2 regions of the Burkholderia vietnamiensis LMG 10929 genome follow, and region 2 is predicted to be linked to the other one. Evidence: riboswitches for the same ligand, from Rfam matches in the RefSeq annotation. Region 2 holds a riboswitch; the other holds the start of a gene.
The links. A riboswitch is a leader RNA that binds a small molecule or an ion and turns the genes downstream of it on or off. The one in region 2 is predicted to bind thiamine pyrophosphate.
Positions count from the first base shown of each region.

Region 1: linked by a shared signal. The riboswitch ahead of AK36_RS12075 (FAD-dependent oxidoreductase) and the one ahead of thiC (phosphomethylpyrimidine synthase ThiC) in region 2 are both predicted to bind thiamine pyrophosphate.

Region 1 covers NZ_CP009631.1:454,675-465,367, reverse strand. The annotation lists gene AK36_RS12080 (ABC transporter ATP-binding protein/permease) at 1-1,693, opposite strand, end outside; TPP riboswitch at 1,963-2,085, shown strand; gene AK36_RS12075 (FAD-dependent oxidoreductase) at 2,320-3,471, shown strand; gene thiS (sulfur carrier protein ThiS) at 3,504-3,701, shown strand; gene AK36_RS12065 (thiazole synthase) at 3,740-4,555, shown strand; gene thiE (thiamine phosphate synthase) at 4,552-5,676, shown strand; gene AK36_RS12055 (ABC transporter ATP-binding protein) at 5,761-6,582, shown strand; gene mlaE (lipid asymmetry maintenance ABC transporter permease subunit MlaE) at 6,579-7,346, shown strand; gene mlaD (outer membrane lipid asymmetry maintenance protein MlaD) at 7,371-7,937, shown strand; gene AK36_RS12040 (MlaA family lipoprotein) at 7,970-8,917, shown strand; gene AK36_RS12035 (MlaC/ttg2D family ABC transporter substrate-binding protein) at 9,042-9,671, shown strand; gene AK36_RS12030 (STAS domain-containing protein) at 9,668-9,943, shown strand; gene AK36_RS12025 (ABC transporter ATP-binding protein) at 10,135-10,693, shown strand, end outside.
Region 2 covers NZ_CP009631.1:2,953,167-2,963,859, forward strand. The annotation lists gene AK36_RS23265 (ABC transporter ATP-binding protein) at 1-401, shown strand, start outside; gene AK36_RS23270 (phosphodiesterase) at 440-1,264, shown strand; gene AK36_RS23275 (MFS transporter) at 1,674-2,873, shown strand; gene AK36_RS23280 (EamA family transporter) at 2,893-4,083, opposite strand; gene AK36_RS23285 (molybdopterin-dependent oxidoreductase) at 4,527-5,315, opposite strand; gene AK36_RS23290 (cytochrome b/b6 domain-containing protein) at 5,345-5,977, opposite strand; gene AK36_RS23295 (pentapeptide MXKDX repeat protein) at 6,122-6,370, opposite strand; TPP riboswitch at 6,635-6,751, shown strand; gene thiC (phosphomethylpyrimidine synthase ThiC) at 6,876-8,807, shown strand; gene AK36_RS23305 (glycine zipper 2TM domain-containing protein) at 9,075-9,290, shown strand; gene AK36_RS23310 (hypothetical protein) at 9,502-9,750, shown strand; gene AK36_RS23315 (DMT family transporter) at 9,880-10,693, shown strand, end outside.

The DNA.
Region 1 (10,693 bases), 820 kb from region 2:
CGCGATGCGCGATGCTGACGATCGCCGCTTTCGGCAGCCGTTCGGCGAACAAGTGATAGAGCCGCGCTTCGTTGTCGGCGTCGAGCGCGCTCGTCGCTTCGTCGAGGAACAGGAAGTCGGGCTTGTGCAGCAGCACGCGCGCACCCGCGAGCCGCTGCTGTTCGCCCGGCGACAGCACGCGCGTCCAGTGGCCGGTTTCGTCCAGACGGTCGACGTAGCCTTCGAGGTGGCACGCGCGCAGCGCGTCGCGGCATGCGTCGTCGGTGAAGGCATCGGGCGCGGCCGGATAGGTGAGTGCGGCCTTCAGCGTGCCGATCGGCAGATAGCTCGTCTGCGGCACGAACATCAACCGCGCGCCGACCGGCGCGTCGATCGCGCCGTCGCCGAACGGCCACAGGCCCGCGAGCGCGCGGATGAAGGTGCTCTTGCCGGAACCCGACTTGCCGACCACCAGCCAGCGCGAGCCCGGCTCGATCGTCACGTTGCCGATGTTCGCGAGCGCGGTGCCGTTCGGCAGCGCGAGCTTCAGCGACGACGTCGACAGCTTCGCCGCATCGACGTAGTGCAGGTTGATGCCGCCGTGCTCGGTCGCGGGCGACAGGCTTTCCTTCAGATGCGACGTGCCCATCACGCGCTTGAATTCGCGCAGACGGTTGACGGTCGCGCGCCATTCGACGAGGGTGCCGTAGCTGTTGATGAACCACGAGAACGAATCGCTGACGCGACTGAATGTGTCCGCGATCTGCATCATCGTACCGAACGAAAATGCACCGGCAAAATAGACGGGCGCGGCGGCGATATACGGAAACACATTTGCGATCGTGCTGTAGAAGTTCAATACAAAATTGAGCCGCCTCGTGTACTTCATGAAGGCCCACCAGTTTTCGCGGATACGTTCAAAAAGAGTGCGCGCGTGCGCCTCCTCAAACGCAGAGCCATCGTAGAAGGCGATTTGCTCCGCGTTTTCGCGAACTCGGATGAGGCCAAAGCGCAGATCGGCCTCGACGCGTTGTTGCTGATAGCCGATTGAGATCAGAGGACGTCCCGCTTTTTGTATCAAGTACGAGCCGAATAGCGCATAGATCACCGCCACCCACACCATATACCCGGGAATAACGAGCGTTGTACCGCCGATGGGCAGTGTCAGGGGACCGGCAAGTGTCCAAAGAATGGCAGTGAACCAAACCAGGGTGACGAACGTGGACAGCAAATCGAGGGACAGCGCCAGCGTCGTCGTTGCAAACGACTGAAGATCGTCCGAGATCCGCTGGTCCGGGTTGTCGGCGAGGTGGTCTCGCTCAATGCGATAGAACGCTCGTCCGTTCAACCACTCATCCAGAAAACGATGTGTGAGCCACTGTCGCCAGCGGAAGCCCAGCATCTGACGCAGGTAGCGGCTGTAGACGAACAGGACGATCGACGCGAATGCCAGGCCGCCGAACTGCAGCATCAAATGGGGGAAGTGGTGAGCGTCCTTTGCTTGCAGCGCGTTGTTGAACTTACCGTACCAGGAGTTGAACAGGACGGTGAGCCATACGCTGGCAAGATTCATCGCGACGATCGTGATCAACAGCCCCCACGCGATCTTCCATTCGGACGACACCCAGTAGGGCTTGATGAGGCTCCACGCGGATACCGGGCGCTCGTCCTGCGGCGCGGCGTCGGAGCGGACGGGATCGATCGATTGGGTCATGTGCTTCCTGGTGAGTGGCCGGCGCGCGGGCCGGGCGGACCGGACGCGCGCCGCGATACGAGATGCCGGCGACGAGGTGCCGACCGACAGCGGGCGTCGGGATGGTCGCCCGCGCGCCTTAAACAGCACTTAAGGCCGGCGGTGACGCGGCAACCGGCCGCTCGCGCAGCCGGCCTGCGGGCATTGTGCCAGAGCGGCGCGCTGCGACGGGCGAATTTGCCGCACGGGGACAGTTTGCGGCGCTTTCCGCTTTTATGGTCTAATGGCCGACGACGAAACAGGGGTGCTTCGAGTGCGGCCATGGGTAGTTCCGGGCAACGCTGCGAGGCTGAGAAAGACCCTTCGCACCCGATCCGGGTAATACCGGCGAGGGAAGTTTCTGATCCCGCCGGGCCGCGCTGGCCGCCATCCCACATGGTCAGCGTCCGAGTCCCGCCCGGCCGGCCTTTGCTGCCGGTTTCGTCCTTTTGGGTACGCGCATCGCGCGTTACGGAAGGAATGATGACCGCTCAATCTTCAGTCTTTTTCGCTGTTCCCGATCCGCTGCCGCGTGCGTCTGCACGAGGCGGCGCGCACGCGCCTGCGTCGGCCGTTCAGGCCCGCGCGCTTCGCATGGAGGGCGCACGATGAATCTCCGCACGTCGAACCTCGGCGCGTCGCGCCCGGATTTCGCGGTACTCGGCGGCGGCCTCGTCGGCCGCCTGGTCGCCTGGCGACTCGCCGGCGACGGGCATCGCGTCGCCCTGTACGAGCGCGGCGGCCCCGACGGCGAGCAGTCGGCCGCATGGATCGCCGCCGCGATGCTCGCGCCCGTCGCCGAGGCGGCGAGCGCCGAGCTGCTGATCACCGAGCTCGGTGTCGCGTCGCTCGCGCGCTGGCCGCAATGGCTCGCCGAGTTGCCGGAACCCGTGTTCTTCCAGCATCGCGGCACGCTGGTCGTCTGGCATCACGCCGATCGCGCGGAAGCGCCGCTGTTCGAGCGCCGCGTGCGCGCGAACGCGCCGGCCGAGCTGTTCGACGGCGGCTTCGTGGCGCTGGCCGGCGCGCAGGTGGATGCGGCCGAGCCCGCGCTCGCCGGCCGCTTCGCGCGCGGCCTGATGCTGCCGCGCGAAGGGCAGCTCGACAACCGGCAGGCGCTGCACGCGCTGGCGGCCGGCCTCGCGCAACGCAGCGTCGAGCTGCACTGGCACGCGACGATCGACGACGCGAACCGTCCCGACGCGCATTTCACGATCGATTGCCGCGGGCTCGGCGCGAAACCGGCGCTGCCGGCGCTGCGCGGCATCCGCGGCGAAGTCGCGCGCGTGCACGCGCCCGGCATCGGCCTCACGCGGCCGGTGCGGCTGCTGCATCCGCGCTATCCGCTGTACATCGCGCCGAAGCAGGACGACCTGTACGTGATCGGCGCGACCGAGGTGGAAGGCGAGGACATGTCGCCCGTCAGCGTGCGCTCGGCGCTCGAGCTGCTGAGCGCGGCGTTCTCCGTGCACCCGGCGTTCGGCGAGGCGCGCATCCTCGAACTGAATTCGCAGTGCCGCCCGACGCTGCCCGATCACCGCCCCGCGGTGATCTGGGACGGCGCGACGACGCTCGCGGTCAACGGCCTGTACCGGCACGGCTTCATGATCGCGCCGGAAGTCGCGCAGGCGGCCGCCGCGCTCGCGCAGGCGGCGCTCGGCGGCGCGTTCGCCGATGCCGACGCGTTTGCCGCGTGGCGCGACGCCGCGCGCTGGCCGACGCTCCTTCATCACCGCGACGACGCGCGCCAGCCGGCCTGACGCGCGCCGCCGACCGAATCCGACCGAGCCTCATGGATATCCAGATCAACCAGCAGACCCTGACGCTGCCCGACGGCGCGACCGTCGCCGATGCGCTCGCCGCGTACGGCGCGCGCCCGCCGTACGCGGTCGCGCTGAACGGCACGTTCGTCGCGCGCACGCAGCATGCGGCGCGCGCACTCGCGGCGGGCGACAAGCTCGACGTGGTGCATCCCGTCGCAGGCGGCTGAGCGTCGCCGCGTTGCCCCCGCTCTTCCAGGAAAACGACATGACGTCCCACACTTCCGCCGACGCACTCACGCTCTACGGCGCAACCTTCGCAAGCCGCGTACTGCTCGGCACGTCGCGCTATCCGTCGCTGCAGTCGCTGTCCGATTCGATCGACGCGTCGCGCCCCGGGATGGTGACCGTCGCGCTGCGCCGGCAGATGACGGGCGGCACCGCCGAGGCCGGCTTCTTCGATCTGCTCAAGCGCCACGCGGTGCCGCTGCTGCCGAACACGGCCGGCTGCCAGACCGTCGCCGAGGCCGTGACGACCGCGCACATGGCGCGCGAGGTGTTCGACACCGACTGGATCAAGCTGGAGCTGATCGGCGACGACTACACGCTGCAGCCCGACCCGGTCGGGCTGATCGAGGCAGCCGCGCAACTGGTCAAGGACGGCTTCAAGGTGCTTCCGTACTGCACCGAGGATCTCGTGATCGGCCGCCGCCTGCTCGACGTCGGCTGCGAGGCGCTGATGCCGTGGGGCGCGCCGATCGGCACCGGCAAGGGCGTCGTGAACCCGTACGGGCTGCGCGTGCTGCGCGAACGGCTGCCCGACGTGCCGCTGATCGTCGACGCCGGGCTCGGCGTGCCGTCGCATGCGTGCCAGGTGATGGAGTGGGGCTTCGACGGCGTGCTGCTGAACACGGCCGTGTCGCAGGCCACGCATCCGGAGATCATGGCGCGTGCGTTCGCGCAGGGCGTCGAAGCCGGCCGCGCCGCATACCTGGCCGGCCCGATGGACGCGCGCGAGACCGCGCATGCGAGCACGCCGGTCGTCGGCATGCCGTTCTGGCACCAGGACGGAGGCGGCGCATGAGCGCGCGCTTCGCCGACGCGTTCTGGCCGCCGGCCGACGAACTGGCCGAGGCGGCCGAGCGGATTCGCGCGCGCCTGGGCGACTGGCCGGCCGCGGCGACGCCGTGGCGCATCTGCGTCGCCGCGCCGGACGTGCCGGCCGACGGCGACGTGCTGATCGTGTCGGCCGGCGACCGGGCGGCCCAGGTGCGCGCGTCGGCCGCATCGCGCCCGGCGTCCGCCGACGCGGTCGCGATCGAATTCGACGAGCGCGGCGCGGTGCTGCATGCCGCCGGCGCGCGCCATGCGCTCGAAGGTGCCCATCCGCTCGCCGACGACTGGATCGCCGCGCTCGCGGCGTTCCTCGATTGCGGCTTCGCGCCGCTCGACGCGCTGGTGCTCGCGCTGGCGTGGCGCGACGGCGACGAAACCGGCGACGCGGACCCCTGGCCCGTCGACCCGGCACGATTCCCGCGCGTAGCCGGCCTGCCGGCCGCGCCGGAGCCCGCGTTCCCGCCGTGTCCGGCGCAACTGGGCCTGTATCCGGTGGTGCCCGACGCCGAATGGGTCGAACGCCTGCTCGATTGCGGCGTGCGCACCGTGCAGCTGCGGGTCAAGGGCGCGACTCCGGACGCGCTGCGCCGCGAGATCGCGCGCGCGGTGGCAGCAGGCCGGCGCTATCCGGATGCGCGCGTGTTCATCAACGATCACTGGCAGATCGCCGTAGAAGAAGGCGCGTACGGCGTACATCTGGGCCAGGAAGACCTCGACACGGCCGATCTCGCGACCATCGCGCGGGCCGGCCTGCGGCTCGGACTGTCGAGCCACGGTTATTACGAGATGTTGCGCGCGTTGCACGAGCGCCCGAGCTATCTGGCGCTCGGTCCCGTGTTCGCGACCGCGACCAAGGCGGTCGCCGCGCCGCCGCAGGGCCTCGCGCGGATCGCGCGCTATGCACGCTTCGCGGCGGCCCACGCGCCGCTGGTGGCGATCGGCGGCGTCAGCCTGGAGGCGCTGCCGGACGTGCTGGCGACGGGCGTCGGCAGCGTCGCGGTGGTCAGCGCCATCACGGGCGCGGCCGATTATCGGGCGGCGGTTATTGCGTTGCAGCAATGGTTTGCCCGACAATTTGACAATCGTTGACCGCAGGGCTCGAAACGCCGTCGCGACATCATTCCGATGCAGGCCCTATAATTCGGCGTTCTGCGTAAAAGGACTGTCAGCTCCGTGAGCCCCACTCCTCCCGACACACTGCTGGAACTTCGCGACGTCGACTTCGGCTACGGCGACCGCCTCGTGCTGTCGAACCTGAACATGCGCTTCGGGCGCGGCCGGGTCGTGGCCGTGATGGGCGGGTCGGGTTGCGGCAAGACGACCGTGCTGCGGCTGATCGGCGGCCTGGTGCGCGCGAGCCGCGGCCAGGTGCTGTTCGACGGCGCCGACGTCGGCGCCCAGACGCGCGATGGCCTGTACGCGCTGCGCCGCAAGATGGGCATGCTGTTCCAGTTCGGCGCGCTGTTTACCGACATGTCGGTGTTCGAGAACGTCGCGTTCGCGCTGCGTGAGCACACCGACCTGCCCGACGACCTGATCCGCGATCTCGTGCTGATGAAGCTGAACGCGGTCGGGCTGCGCGGCGCCCGCGACCTGATGCCGTCCGAGGTATCGGGCGGGATGGCGCGACGCATCGCGCTCGCGCGCGCGATCGCGCTCGATCCCGAGCTGATCATGTACGACGAGCCGTTCGCCGGCCTCGATCCGATCTCGCTCGGCATCACCGCGAACCTGATCCGCACGCTGAACGAGGCGCTCGGCGCGACGTCGATCCTCGTCACGCACGACGTGCCCGAATCGTTCGCGATCGCCGACTACGTGTACTTCCTGGCCAATGGCGGCGTGCTCGCGCAGGGCACGCCGGCCGAGCTGCGCGCATCGACCGATCCGAGCGTGCGCCAGTTCATCGACGGCGCGCCGGACGGCCCGTACAAATTTCATTACACGAGCGCGCCGCTGGCGGCGGATTTCGGGCTCGGCGGAGGACGCGCATGATCAGCGCGATCGGACGTTACGTCATCGGCGGCCTCGAGCGCGCGGGCTACGGCACGCGGTTGTTCGTGCGCCTCGTGCTGGAATTCTTCCCGCTGCTGCGCCGGCCTCGGCTCGTCACCAAGCAGATCCACTTCCTCGGCAACTACTCGTTCGTGATCATCGCCGTGTCGGGGCTGTTCGTCGGCTTCGTGCTCGGGCTGCAGGGCTACTACACGCTGAATCGCTACGGGTCCGAGCAGGCACTCGGGCTGCTCGTCGCGCTGTCGCTGGTGCGCGAGCTGGGGCCGGTCGTGACCGCGCTGCTGTTCGCGGGCCGCGCCGGCACGTCGCTGACCGCCGAAATCGGCCTGATGAAGGCCGGCGAACAGCTGACCGCGCTCGAGATGATGGCCGTCGACCCGCTGAAGACGGTGATCGCGCCGCGCCTGTGGGCCGGCATCATCGCGATGCCGCTGCTCGCGGCGATCTTCAACGCGGTCGGCGTGCTCGGCGGCTATTTCGTCGGCGTGGTGCTGATCGGCGTCGATCCGGGCGCGTTCTGGTCGCAGATGCAGGGCGGTGTCGAGGTCTGGGCCGACGTCGGCAACGGCGTGATCAAGAGCATCGTGTTCGGGTTCGCCGTCACCTTCATTGCGCTGTTTCAGGGGTATGAAGCGAAGCCCACGCCCGAGGGCGTGTCGCGCGCGACGACCAAGACGGTCGTGTTCGCGTCGCTCGCCGTACTCGGCCTCGATTTCCTGCTGACCGCGCTGATGTTCAGCTAAGCCTCAGCCAAGCCAAATTTTGGAATGACGATGAAAAAGACTGCTCTCGACTTCTGGGTCGGCCTGTTCGTGGTGGTGGGCTTCCTTGCCGTGCTGTTCCTTGCGCTCAAGGTCGGCAACATGAGCTCGCTGTCGTTTCAGCCGACCTACTCGGTGCGGATGAAATTCGACAACATCGGCGGGCTGAAGCCGCGCGCGGCCGTGAAGAGCGCGGGCGTCGTGGTCGGCCGCGTGAAGTCGGTCGGCTTCGACACCAACACGTACCAGGCGGTCGTGACGATCGACGTCGACGGCCAATACCAGTTCCCGAAGGATTCGTCGGCGAAGATCCTGACGTCCGGGCTGCTCGGCGAGCAGTACATCGGCCTCGATCCGGGCGGCGACACGGAAATGTTGAAGTCGGGCGATACGATCACGATGACGCAGTCGGCGATCGTGCTCGAGAACCTGATCGGCCAGTTCCTGTACAGCAAGGCGGCCGACGCGGGCGGCGCGAAGCCCGCCGCCGCGGCGCCGGCTGCACCGGCCGCGCCCGCACCCGCACCGGTGGCGGTGCCGGCCTCCGCGGTGTCCGGCTCGGCCGCCCAATAACCACACGAGAACAAGACAAGAGGGTAATGACCATGCAGACGATCCGCATCAGACATGCCGCGCTGGCCGTGGCGGCAGTCGCCGCGTTGAGCGGTTGCGCGACCGTGCAGACGCCGACCAAGGGCGATCCGCTCGAGGGCTTCAACCGGTCGATGTACAAGTTCAACGACACCGTCGACACGTACGCGCTGAAGCCGGTGGCGAAGGGCTATCAGTACGTGGTGCCGCAGCCGGTGCGCGACAGCGTGACCAACTTCTTCTCGAACATCGGCGACGTCTACATCGCCGCGAACAACATCGTGCAGCTGCGCATCGCCGACGGGGTGGGCGACATCATGCGGGTCGTGATCAACACGGTGTTCGGCGTCGGCGGCCTGTTCGACGTCGCGACGGTCGCGAAACTGCCGAAGCACACGGCCGACTTCGGCGTCACGATGGGCCGCTACGGCGTGCCGGCCGGCCCGTACCTGGTGCTGCCGCTGCTCGGCCCGAGCACGCTGCGCGACACGGCCGGCCTCGGCGTCGACTACATCGGCAACCCGCTCACCTACGTGAAGCCGGACGGATTGAGCTGGGGCCTGTTCGGCGTGAACCTCGTGAACACGCGTGCGAACCTGCTCGGCGCAGGCGACGTGCTCGACGCGGCCGCGCTCGACAAGTATTCGTTCGTCCGCAACGCGTATCTGCAGCGCCGCCAGATGCTGATCAACAACGCTCGCGGCGAAGCCGCCACGGCGTCGGGCAGCGATGCGCTGCCGAAGTACGACCTGCCGGACGACGGCGCGGCTCCGGCTACCGCCGGCGCCGCAGCCGTCGGCGGCGCGACCGCGCCGGCCGGTGCGTCGGGCGCGGCGATTGCGGCACCGGCATCCGGCGCCGCCGAGGCGCCGAACCCGGCGAGCGCGACGAACGTGCCGGCGATGCAGATGACGCCGCCGTCGCCGGGCGGCTTCCGCTTCCCGAGCATCAAGCTGCACTGAGAAGCTGCACTGAGCCGCTTACATTCGTTACAGCCGGAAACGATTCAGTCGGTGGCGCGCGCGAACTTGCGCGTAAGCTACCGGCTCAAAGCTTTGCCTCGACTCATTCACGCAGGTCATTACGATGAAAAAACTGTTCCTGATCCCCGTATTCGCGACGTTGTTCTCGTTCGGCAGCGCGGCGCACGCGCAAGTCGACCAGTCGAATCCGCAGGGTTTGATCAAGACGGCGACGCAGCAGGTGCTCGATGAAGTCAAGCAGCAGACGATCAAGCAGGGCGACACCAACCGCATCATCACGATCGTCAACAAGGACATCCTGCCGTACACCGATTTCCGCCGCACCACGCAGCTCGCGATGGGCCGCAACTGGCGCGCCGCGACGGCCGAGCAGCAGCAGCAGGTTCAGGAGCAGTTCAAGCTGCTGCTGATCCGCACGTACTCGGGCGCGCTCGCGCAGCTCAAGCCCGACCAGCAGATCCAGTACCCGCCGTTCCGCGCCGATCCGGCCGACACCGACGTCGTCGTGAAGACGGTCGCGATGAACAACGGCCAGCCGGTGCAGATCGACTACCGCCTGTACAAGACGGCCAACGGCTGGAAGGTGTACGACCTGAACGTGCTCGGCGCGTGGCTGATCCAGACGTATCAGCAGCAGTTCAACGAGAAGATCCAGCAAAGCGGCGTGGACGGCCTGATCAAGTTCCTCACGCAGCGCAACCAGGAGCTTGCCGCCGGCAAGCAGGCGTCGTGAGCGGCTTCCAAGCCGGCTCCTCGATGACCGTCGCGAGCGCGAAGGCCGCGCTCGCGGACGGTCTTGCGCGCATCGACGCGGGCGCGAGCGCCGTCGATTGCGCGACGCTGACGCAGTTCGATTCGTCGGCGCTCGCCGTGCTGCTCGCCTGGCAACGTGCCGCCCAAGCGCGCGGCACGACGCTCGGCATCGTCAACCTCCCTCCCAAGCTCGCGAGCCTCGCGCGCGCGTACGGCGTCGACGCCCTGCTCGACGGCACCGGCCGACATTGACGCTGCCCGATCGAAGCCTGCCGCGCCAGCCGGCGCGCGCACGCTTCGGGCCGCGCGCCGTCGGCGCCGGCTCCACCAGCCGGTTTGCCCTATAATCAAGCGTTTTGCGGGGCTGCCAATCGGCGTCCGGCCCCGTTTTCATTCGCAGCAAGCACAGAATAGGCGTCGCGGCCGTTGCGCCGCGCACAGTCATGTCAGCCATAGAAATCCGTCACGTCAAGAAGCGCTACAAGTCGCTTCAGGCGCTCAAGGGCGTCAGCCTGTCGGTCGAGGAAGGCGAGTTTTTCGGTCTGCTCGGCCCCAACGGCGCAGGCAAGACCACGCTCATCAGCATCCTCGCCGGGCTCGCCCGGGCCGATGAAGGCAGCATTTCGGTGCGCGGCCACGACGTCGTCAAGGATTTCCGCGGCGCGCGCCGCGCGCTCGGCGTGGTGCCGCAGGAGCTCGTGTTCGATCCGTTCTTCACCGTGCGCGAGACGCTGCGGATCCAGTCCGGCTATTTCGGGCTGCGCCGCAACGACGACTGGATCGACGAGGTGATGGCCAATCTCGACCTCACCGAGAAGGCCGATGCGAACATGCGCGCGCTGTCGGGCGGGATGAAGCGCCGCGTGCTGGTCGCGCAGGCGCTCGTGCATCGGCCGCCCGTGATCGTGCTCGACGAGCCGACCGCCGGCGTCGACGTCGAACTGCGCCAGACGCTGTGGAAGTTCATCTCGCGGCTGAACCGCGAGGGCCACACGATCGTCC
Region 2 (10,693 bases):
TGATGGGCGCCGGCCGCATCGAGCAGATCGGCACGCCGCGCGACATCTACTACCGGCCGGCGAACCGCACGGTCGCGCAGTTCATCGGCACGCTGAACCGTCTCGCGGGACAATGGCGCGACGGCGCGCTCGCGACGACGGGCGGCTCGATCGTCACGCCGCATGCCGCCGACGAGTGGTTCTTCCGCCCGGAGGACGCGCAGCTCACCGATCCCGCGAAGGCGCCGCTGCGCGGCGCGATCGGCGCGTGCGCGTTCCTGGGCGAGCGGACGCGGCTCACGATCGAGCACGCGGCACCCGATGCGCTCGTGATCGACGTGCCGGGCCGCATCGAGCTCGCGCGCGGCACGGCGGTCGGCCTGACGATCGCGGCCGAAGGGCTGATCGCGCTCGCCGCGTGACGCCGCCCCACGATCAACCGACATTCCGGGACCCCACGATGCTGCTTGCTCAAATCAGCGACCTCCACATCAAGCGCCCGGGCCAGCTCGCGTACCGGCGCGTCGACACCGCCGCCGCGCTCGCGCGCTGCATCGCGAAGCTGAACGCGCTGACGCCGCGCCCCGACGCGGTGCTCGTCACCGGCGATCTGACCGACTTCGGCCACGACGACGAATACCGGCATCTGCGGGCGCTGCTCGCGCCGCTCGAGATACCGTACTACCTGATGGTCGGCAATCACGACGACCGCGCGGCGCTGCGTCGCGCGTTCCCCGAGCGCGCCGAGCTGCACGACGGCGCGTTCGTGCAGTACGCGCTCGATATCGGCGCGGTGCGCGTGCTCGCGCTCGATTCGCAGGTGCCGGGCGCGAGCCACGGCGACCTGTGCGATGCACGGCTCGCGTGGCTCGCCGCGCAGCTCGACGCCGCACGCGAGCGGCCGGTGATCGTCGCGCTGCATCATCCGCCGTTCGCGTCCGGCATCGGCCACATGGATGCGCTGCGGCTCGCGCCGGCCGCGGCCGCGAAACTCGATGCGCTGCTGCGCGGCCATCCGAACGTCGAGCGCGTGCTGTGCGGCCACGTGCACCGAACGATGTTCACGCGCTTCGGCGGCACGCTCGCGGCGGCCGTGCCGGCGCCCGCGCACCAGGTCGCGTTCGACCTGCGCGCCGATGCGCCGTCCGCGTTCCGGCTCGAACCGCCCGCGTTCGCGGTGCACGCGCATGCGCCCGACACGGGCGTCGTGTCGCATCACGTGTATGTCGACGAAGGCGACGGGCCGTATCCGTTCTATGAACCGAGCGGCGAGCTGGTCGACTGACGGGCGGCATCGGCGCGGGGGATGACGAGGGGCGGCGCCGGCAAGGGACGCTGGCGTGTGCGTCCGTGTGCGAGGTAAGCGCGTGTGCGTCGGCATACGTGGGCGCACGTCGGTATGGGCGCTGCGCGGCGGTACGCGCCGGCGCGGCTCGGTGCGCGGCTCCCGCTCGACCGGAACACGAACCGGCACGACCCGAGCATGACCGGAGCGCCACCTGAGCCCGATCCGAGCCGCACCTAAGCCCTCCCCGCGCACAACGTCATCGCGGCCTTCGCGCGGCCCGTCTCCCGTCTTCCGCACGGCGCGGCCGCACGCCGGCAGGATTCGCGACGCTCCGGTATGATCGGCACCCTCGACAAGCGTGCGCCGCGCCGCGCGCGCCGCCGTTCCACTCCGTCCCGTCGCGACCATGTCCTCCGCCGCCCCCGACCGCTCGACCGACGCCGCCTCGCCGCACTATTCGCGCAGCCTGCTGTTGCTGCTCGCGACGATCGCCGGCGTGTCGGTCGCGAACATCTACTACAACCAGCCGCTGCTCGACGCGTTCCGTTCGGCGTTTCCGGACCGCGCGTCGTGGATCGGCGTCGTGCCGACCGCGACCCAGCTCGGCTATGCGGCCGGCATGTTCGTGCTCGCGCCGCTCGGCGACCGTTTCGACCGCCGCGGGCTGATCCTGATGCAGATTGCGGGCCTGTCGATCGCGCTGATCGTCGCCGCGGCCGCCCCGTCGCTGGCGGTGCTGGCAGCCGCGAGCCTCGCGATCGGCGTGCTCGCGACGATCGCACAACAGGCCGTGCCGTTCGCGGCGGAGATCGCGCCGCCGGCCGAGCGCGGCCAGGCGGTCGGCACGGTGATGAGCGGGCTGCTGCTCGGCATCCTGCTCGCGCGCACGGCGGCCGGCTTCGTCGCCGAATATTTCGGATGGCGGGCGGTGTTCGGCGCGTCGGTCGCCGCGCTCGTCGTGCTCGCCGCGGTGATCGTGCTGCGCCTGCCGCGCAGCACGCCGACGTCGACGCTGTCGTACGGCAAGCTGCTCGGCTCGATGTGGCATCTGGCGGTCGAACTGCGCGGGCTGCGCGATGCGTCGCTGACAGGCGGCGCGCTGTTCGCCGCGTTCAGCGCGTTCTGGCCGGTGCTCACGCTGTTGCTCGCTGGCGCTCCGTTCCATCTCGGCCCGCAGGTCGCCGGGCTGTTCGGGATCGTCGGCGCGGCCGGCGCGCTGGCCGCGCCGTATGCGGGCCGCTTCGCCGACAAGCGCGGCCCGCGCACGATCATCTCGCTCGCGATTGCGCTGATCGCGGTGTCGTTCGCGATCTTCGCGGTGTCGGGCACGAGCCTCGTCGGGCTCGTGATCGGCGTGATCGTGCTGGATGTCGGCGTGCAGGCCGCGCAGATCTCGAACCAGTCGCGCATCTACGCGCTCAAGCCCGACGCGCGCAGCCGCGTGAACACCGTCTACATGGTGTGCTACTTCATCGGCGGCGCGCTCGGCTCGTCGATCGGCGTCGCCGCATGGCATGCGTTCGGCTGGATCGGGATGTGCACGGCCGGCTTGCTGTTTACCGCGCTCGCCGGATGGTGCCACCACCGCGGCGCACGCCGAAGCTGAGCGGCGCCGCGCGGCGTCGTCACGCGTCGGTGCGCGAGGCGGCCGGCTGGTCCGCGGGCGGCACGGCGAACACCGACGCGGGCTCGACCACCGCGGCCGGATCGACGACGGCGCCCGGCGCCGGCACCCCCAGCGGCACGGCCGACGGCGCGAGGATCGGCGCGGGCTCGGGCATCGACGGCTGATCCGGCGCGGCCGCAGCGCCGGCTTGCAGCTCGACGGCGGCCGGCGACGTGGCCGACGACATGGCCGGCGAAGCGTCGGCCGCCGGCCGGCGCGCCGGATCGAACACGAACGACAGCCCGACGCTGCCGAGAATCGCGACCGTCGCGACGACGGTCGCCGTGGTGACCGGTTCGCCGAGCATCAGCGCGCCGAGCGCGACCGCGACGATCGGATTCACGTACATGCAGCTGCTCGCGATGATCGGGCTCGTATGGCGGATCAGATAGCCGTAGGCGACATACGCGGCCATCGTGCAGAACACCATCAGGTAGATGAACGCGAACACCGGCCCGGCCGACAGCTGCTCGATGCGCTCGCCCATCAGCCAGGCGGCGAGCGTCGACATCAGGCCGCCGAGGCCGATCTGCAGCGACGTCGACAGAAACAGGTCGGACGGCAGCTTCAGCCGTGTCGCGAGATGCGCGCCGCCTGCCCAGAACAGCGCGCCGGCCAGCACGCAGATGGTGCCGAGCGCCGAGTTGGCGGCGCCGCCGCCGCCCGAGTTCAGCACGACGATGCCGACCATCCCGAGCGCGACGGCCGCCCACTCCCCTCGCGCGACCGGGCGCCCGGCGACCGCCGCGATCACGGTGGCAAAGAGCGGCACCGTCGCGACCATCACCGCGGCCGAGCCGCTGCTGACGGTGCGCATCCCCAGCGCGATCGTGCCGGACGACAGCGCGACCAGCATCGTGCCGACGATCGCCGAGTTGCGGACTTCGACGAGCGTCGGCCGCGCGGGCTTGCGGCGCAGCGCGAACACGAACAGCCCGATGCCGCCGAGCAGGTTGCGCAGGCCCGACAGCAGCAGCGGCGGAAACGACTGCAGCGCGAAATGCAGGCCGCTGTAGGTCGAGCCCCAGACGAAGTAGATGAAAACCAGCGCCAGTGCGACGCGGCCGCCGCGGCTTTGCGGCAGGCGGATGCGCAATGGCAGTCGGGGCAGCCGGGCGAGGAAATCCAGCAGACGGTCGAGTGGCGTCATCGTTCAGCCCGCCCGCACGGCAGGTGGCGCGCTCCGCTGCAAGACACCGGAGCAACCGGCAAGCGGCCCAGACGGGACCGGGAAAGCGGGGACGAGCGTGCGGAACGACATGACAGTGCGAACGGCGACGAATAGGAACCGGCAAGCGGCGGCAGAGGGTCGGACAAGATGTGCGCGCACGGCATCGTGCGCGCATGCCCGGCATTATGGCATCAAGGATTCGAAAGGATCGCCCGGCCCGGCCGAAAGGATGTCGACTGACGTTTCGGCGCGACATTTGCGGGCGCGGCACGGGTGAGATGCGGCGGTGCGGGTAGGTCGGGCGTGTGTCGACGGTTGGCTGGGGCGGCCGCTGCGCGACGCCGCCCACCATCACGCACCATCGCCCACCATCGCGCGCGGTGCGCAGCCGTGACGCAGCGCGCCTCGCACCGCCCCGCCGCTCACGATCCGCCGAACCAGTTGTAGCCCTGGTCGACCCAATAACCGCCCGGATAGGTGTCGGTCACGAAGATCTCCATGATGTGCTTCGGATTCTTGTAGCCGAGCTTGGTCGGCATCCGCAGCTTCATCGGGAAACCGAATTCCGGCGGCAGGCGGCGGCCGTCGTAGTCGAACGCGAGCAGCGTCTGCGGGTGCAGCGCGGTCGGCATGTCGATGCTCTCGTAGTAGTCGTCCGCACATTTGAAGCCGACGTACTTCGCGTGCGTATCGGCGCCCGCGCGCGCGAGGAACGCGCCGAACGGCGTGCCGCCCCAGCGGCCGATCGCGCTCCATCCTTCGACGCAGATGTGCCGCGTGATCTGCTCCGCATGCGGCAGCGCGCGCAGCTCGTCGAGCGTCCATACGCGCTTGCCGGTCACGCGACCGGACAGCACGAGCCGGTAGGTCGACGCGTCGACGTGCGGCACCTCGTCGATGCCGTAGTACGCATTGAACGGGAACGGCCGCGTGATGTCGGCCTCGGTATAGGTCGGCGCGAGTCGCTCGCCGCTGAACAGCCACGCCTGCACGCGATCGTTGATGCGCGACACCTGCTCGAGAAACGTGTTCACCGACGCATCGTCGTGCAGCGTGCAGCCGCTCAGCATCGTCAGGCCGCCGAGCGTCAGGATGCGCCGGTTGAACAGGCGCCGGGAGGGCATTTCGAGCTCGCGCCGCACGTCGAGCGCGAGCGACTGGCGGTCGAGCGTCCACGGCCGGCGCTCGCCGGGGGATTCGGATTCGGACATGATGAGTTCCTCGATCGTGAGCAGACGAATCAGCGTCCGCGCAGCATCGCGAGCAGCGAGCGCGGCACGCGCAACGCCATCGCGACGTGCACGACGACGAACGCGACGAGCAGCGTCATCGCCCAGAAATGCACGATGCGCGCGTTGTCGTAGCCGCCGAACGATGCGCGCAGCAGCGGAAACTGCACCGACTTCCAGATCGTCAGCCCGGACAGCACGAGCAAGGTCAGATCGGCGATCGCGAACAGGTAGGCCGCACGCTGCACCGCGTTGTAGACGCTCGGGTCGTCGTGCGCGAGCCGGCCGCGCAACGCGGCGCCCAGGTCGCGCCACACCGCGCGCGGCGTGACGGGCAGCATCTTGCGCGCGACGCGTCCGGTCGAGATCGACATCGTCAGGTAGAACAGCCCGTTGCCGACGAGCAGCCACATCGCCGCGAAATGCCATTGCAGCGCGCCGCCGAGCCAGCCGCCCAGCGTGATGCCGTGCGCGAACACGAACGGCGGATAGATCGGCGACGCATCGTAGATGCGCCAGCCGGACAGCACCATCAGGATCGCCGCGAGCGCATTGAGCCAGTGGCTCACGCGCACCCACAGCGGATGAATCGGGCGCGCGGGGCGCGGGGCCGCCGCGTGGCCGATGGCGGGAAGGGTTGGCATGATGAACACTCCGGATAGCGTCCGCGTCGATGCGGACGGGCACGACGCGGCACGATGCGCCACGCCACGACACGCGCAGCGCAGCGCGACGCGCAACCGGCCGGCGTGCTGCGCACGCGGCGGCCACGCGCCCGTACGGTTGCGTCAGTTCGACGGCGCCATCTTGTCGCCCGACGCCTTGCCCATCGCATCGTGCGACATCGCATCCGGCTTCATGGCGTCGTGCTTTTTCATCGCGTCCTTCTTCATGCCGTCCTTCTTTATCGCATCGTGGCCCATCGCGTCCTTCGACATCGACGACGCGCCCTGCGACATCGCGTCGTTCTGCGCGTAAGCGCTCGTTGCAAGCGCGGCGAAAGCGGCGACACAGGCGGCGATCAGTACGTTTTTCATCAGATTTCTCCACAACATGGGTTCGAGGAGCCGAATAGACGAACGACATCGCCGGAAATGACAGCCGCCGCGAAATTTTTTTGGGCCGCGCAAACGCGCGCGATGTTGCACCGCTTCGCACCCGCCCGCGACGCGCGAACGCGCTGCGGCGGCGCGGCGTGCTGCCGGCCGCGCGGGCGCTCGCGGCGGCGGCCATGCTGCGGCGCACCGCGGCGGCGCCCGGCTGCCGGTTGAAACCGCTGCGAAGCCGGTGTATCTTGTGCGCTGCTAACGCGGGGGTCCTGCAATGCGCCCGGTCAAACAACCGGCATTGCGGGTGAGAAATACCCTTTGAACCTGATCTGGATAATGCCAGCGCAGGGAAGCGTACGGATTTCGCCGCCATCCTCCTGACGAAATCCGCCGCCTCACCAAGCGTCGTCTCCTGCTTAGCTCGAGCCCCACATTCGTCAAGGGCTCCGGGCCTGCGCAGAAGCGCCTGCCCGGCGCTCACACAGGAGATTGCATGAACGCCAATCCGAAGTTTCTGTCCGCCGACGCCCACGTCGACGCCGCTGCCGTCGCCCCGCTGCCGAATTCGCGCAAGGTTTACGTAACCGGTTCGCAGCCCGACATCCGCGTGCCGATGCGTGAAATCACTCAGGCCGACACCCCGACCGGCTTCGGCGGCGAAAAGAATCCGCCGATCTACGTGTACGACACGTCGGGCCCGTACACCGACCCCGACGCGAAGATCGACATCCGCGCGGGCCTGCCCGCGCTGCGCCAGCGCTGGATCGAAGCGCGCGGCGACACCGAAGTGCTCGACGGCCTGTCGAGCGGCTACGGCCGCGAGCGCGCGGCCGACCCGGCCACCGCCGACCTGCGCTTCCCCGGCCTGCACCGCAATCCGCGCCGCGCGCAGGCGGGCAAGAACGTCACGCAGATGCACTACGCGCGTCAGGGCATCATCACGCCGGAAATGGAATACATCGCGATCCGCGAGAACCAGCGCCGCGCCGAGTATCTCGAGAATCTGAAGGCGAGCGGCCCGAACGGCGCGAAGCTCGCCGCGATGATGGGCCGTCAGCACCCGGGCCAGGCGTTCGGCGCCGCGGCCTTCGGCGCGAACGCGCTCGCCGAGATCACGCCCGAGTTCGTGCGCGACGAAGTCGCACGCGGCCGCGCGATCATTCCGGCGAACATCAACCACCCGGAATCGGAGCCGATGATCATCGGCCGCAACTTCCTCGTGAAGATCAACGCGAACATCGGCAACTCGGCCGTCACGTCGTCGATCGGCGAGGAAGTCGACAAGATGACGTGGGCGATCCGCTGGGGCGGCGACACGGTGATGGACCTGTCGACCGGCAAGCACATCCATGAAACGCGCGAGTGGATCATCCGCAACAGCCCGGTGCCGATCGGCACGGTGCCGATCTACCAGGCGCTGGAGAAGGTCAACGGCAAGGCCGAGGACCTCACGTGGGAAATCTTCCGCGACACGCTGATCGAGCAGGCCGAGCAAGGCGTCGACTACTTCACGATCCATGCGGGCGTGCGGCTGCAGTACGTGCCGCTCACCGCGAACCGGATGACGGGCATCGTATCGCGCGGCGGCTCGATCATGGCGAAGTGGTGCCTCGCGCACCACAAGGAAAGCTTCCTGTACGAACACTTCGAAGAGATCTGCGAGATCATGAAGGCGTACGACGTGAGCTTCTCGCTCGGCGACGGCCTGCGCCCCGGCTCGATCTACGACGCGAACGACGAAGCGCAGCTCGGCGAGCTGAAGACGCTCGGCGAGCTCACGCAGATCGCGTGGAAGCACGACGTGCAGGTGATGATCGAAGGCCCCGGCCACGTGCCGATGCAGCTGATCAAGGAGAACATGGACCTGCAGCTCGACTGGTGCAAGGAAGCGCCGTTCTACACGCTCGGGCCGCTGACCACCGACATCGCGCCGGGCTACGACCACATCACGTCGGGCATCGGCGCCGCGATGATCGGCTGGTTCGGCACCGCGATGCTGTGCTACGTGACGCCGAAGGAGCACCTCGGGCTGCCGAACAAGGACGACGTGAAGGAAGGGATCATCACGTACAAGCTCGCCGCGCACGCCGCCGACCTCGCCAAGGGTCACCCGGGCGCGCAGGTGCGCGACAACGCGCTGTCGAAGGCGCGCTTCGAGTTCCGCTGGGAAGACCAGTTCAACATCGGCCTCGATCCGGACAAGGCGCGCGAATTCCACGACGAAACGCTGCCGAAGGATTCGGCGAAGGTCGCGCATTTCTGCTCGATGTGCGGGCCGCACTTCTGCTCGATGAAGATCACGCAGGACGTGCGCGAGTTCGCCGCCCAACAGGGCGTGTCGGAAACCGAAGCGCTGCAGAAGGGCATGGAAGTCAAGGCAGTCGAGTTCGTGAAGACCGGCGCGGAGATCTATCACCGCCAGTAAGCGGACATGCGGAGGCCGCGGCTCGCACGGGCCGCGGCCCCGCACACGTCTGCCGACGCCTGCACGAGCCCGCTTTCGAGCGGGCTTTGTTTTGCGCGTTCGTCGCATCGCGCATGCCTGCCCGCGGGCGAGAAACAATTCATTACGAAAGCGCCCGAGCCTTAACAAGTCCTTACAGCAGCATGACGGGACGGCGGGTAGATTGGCCATATGCACAGCCTCGATACGGTCGTGCGACCTCCCTCCACTACCACAAGGACAACGATCATGCGTAACTCGATTCGGCGTTTTGGGGTATGCGCGCTCCTCGTCGCGACGGTAGCGAGCCTGTCGGCCTGCGATTCGATGACGCGCCGTCAGCGCGATACGGCGATTGGCGCAGGCGTCGGCGGTGTGGCCGGCGCGGCGATCGGCGGCAACGCGCTGTCGACGCTCGGCGGCGCGGCAGCTGGCGGCCTGATCGGCAACCAGGTCGGCAAGTAAGCGTACGCTCAGGCTCATTCCAGGTCGCCGCCGCGCGCGGCGGCTTGGGCAAAACGGCGTTTCCGCGGTGCGGAAACGCCGTTTCGCATTGGCGGGCACGCATTGGCACATTGCGCGGCGATGCCCCCGGAAACGCGCCGTTACCCTTTCGCTCGCCGATGCGTCGCCGTGCGGGCTAAGCTGAAGCATCGGCTCCCGCCGGAGAAACATCATGACCAGGACCCTCGTCGCCACGGCGCTCGCATGCGCAGCCCTCGCCGGTTGCTACTACCCTTACGGCTACTATTCGTCCGGTTATTACGCGGCCACGCCGGTGCAGCCGGCGCCCGTGTATGTCGCGCCCAACCCCGCGTACTACTATCCGGCGCCCGTCTACGGGCCGGCGTGGGGCGGTTACTGGGGGCCGGCCGTGTCGCTGAACTTCGGCTTCGGCGGCCGCGGCGGCTGGCGCCACCATTGATGCACCGCGGCGCGGCCGGGCGGGCGCGCGCGCCGAGGTCCCGTTTCTTGTCGTTTCATCCGATCGTGAAACGAACGCGCGATCCTGCGGTGTAACATCCACCGCATTCCTCCTCTCGCCGGCCGCCCGATGTCGCCCAAGAACGCCCTTCTGCTGACCGTCCTCGCTGCCCTGTGGGGTGCGTCGTTCCTCTTCATCCGGATCGGCGTCGCCGAATTCGGCGTCGCGCCGCTGATGGCGTTGCGCGTGGGCATCGGAGCGCTGTTCCTCACGGGACTCGCGCTCACGCGCTTCAAGCCCGCCGATCTCGGCGCGCGGTTGCGCCGGCATGCGTGGCCGTTGTTCGTCGTCGGCGTGCTGAACTCGGGCGCGCCGTTCTGCCTGTTCGCGTTTGCGGAACTGACGCTGTCGGCCGGCGTGACGTCGGTGATCAATGCGACGACGCCGCTGTGGGGCGCGCTCGTCGCCTACCTGTGGCTGAAGGACAAACTGTCGTTGCCGCGCGCGCTCGGCCTCGTGATCGGTTTTGCCGGCGTGCTGACGCTCGTGTGGGATCAGGTCGCCAGCGCGCGCGGCGCGACCGGCGCCACCGCCACCGTGCTGGCCGCGGCAGCCGCGCTCGGCGCGACGCTGCTGTACGGCATCGCGGCCAACTACACGAAGCGCAAGCTCAGCGGCGTCGATCCGCTCGTCAACGCGACCGGCAGCATGATCGGCTCGACGGTGCTGCTGGTGCCGTTCGCGATCGCGACGTGGCCTGCCGCGGCGATCGGCGTCCATGCGTGGGGCGCGGTGCTCGCGCTCGGCATCGCCTGCACCGGCGTCGCGTATTTCATCTTCTTTTACCTGATCGCGCACATCGGTCCGGCCCGTGCGATCACGGTGACGTTCGTGATCCCCGTCTTCGGCCTGCTGTGGGGTGCGCTGTTCCTCGGCGAACGCG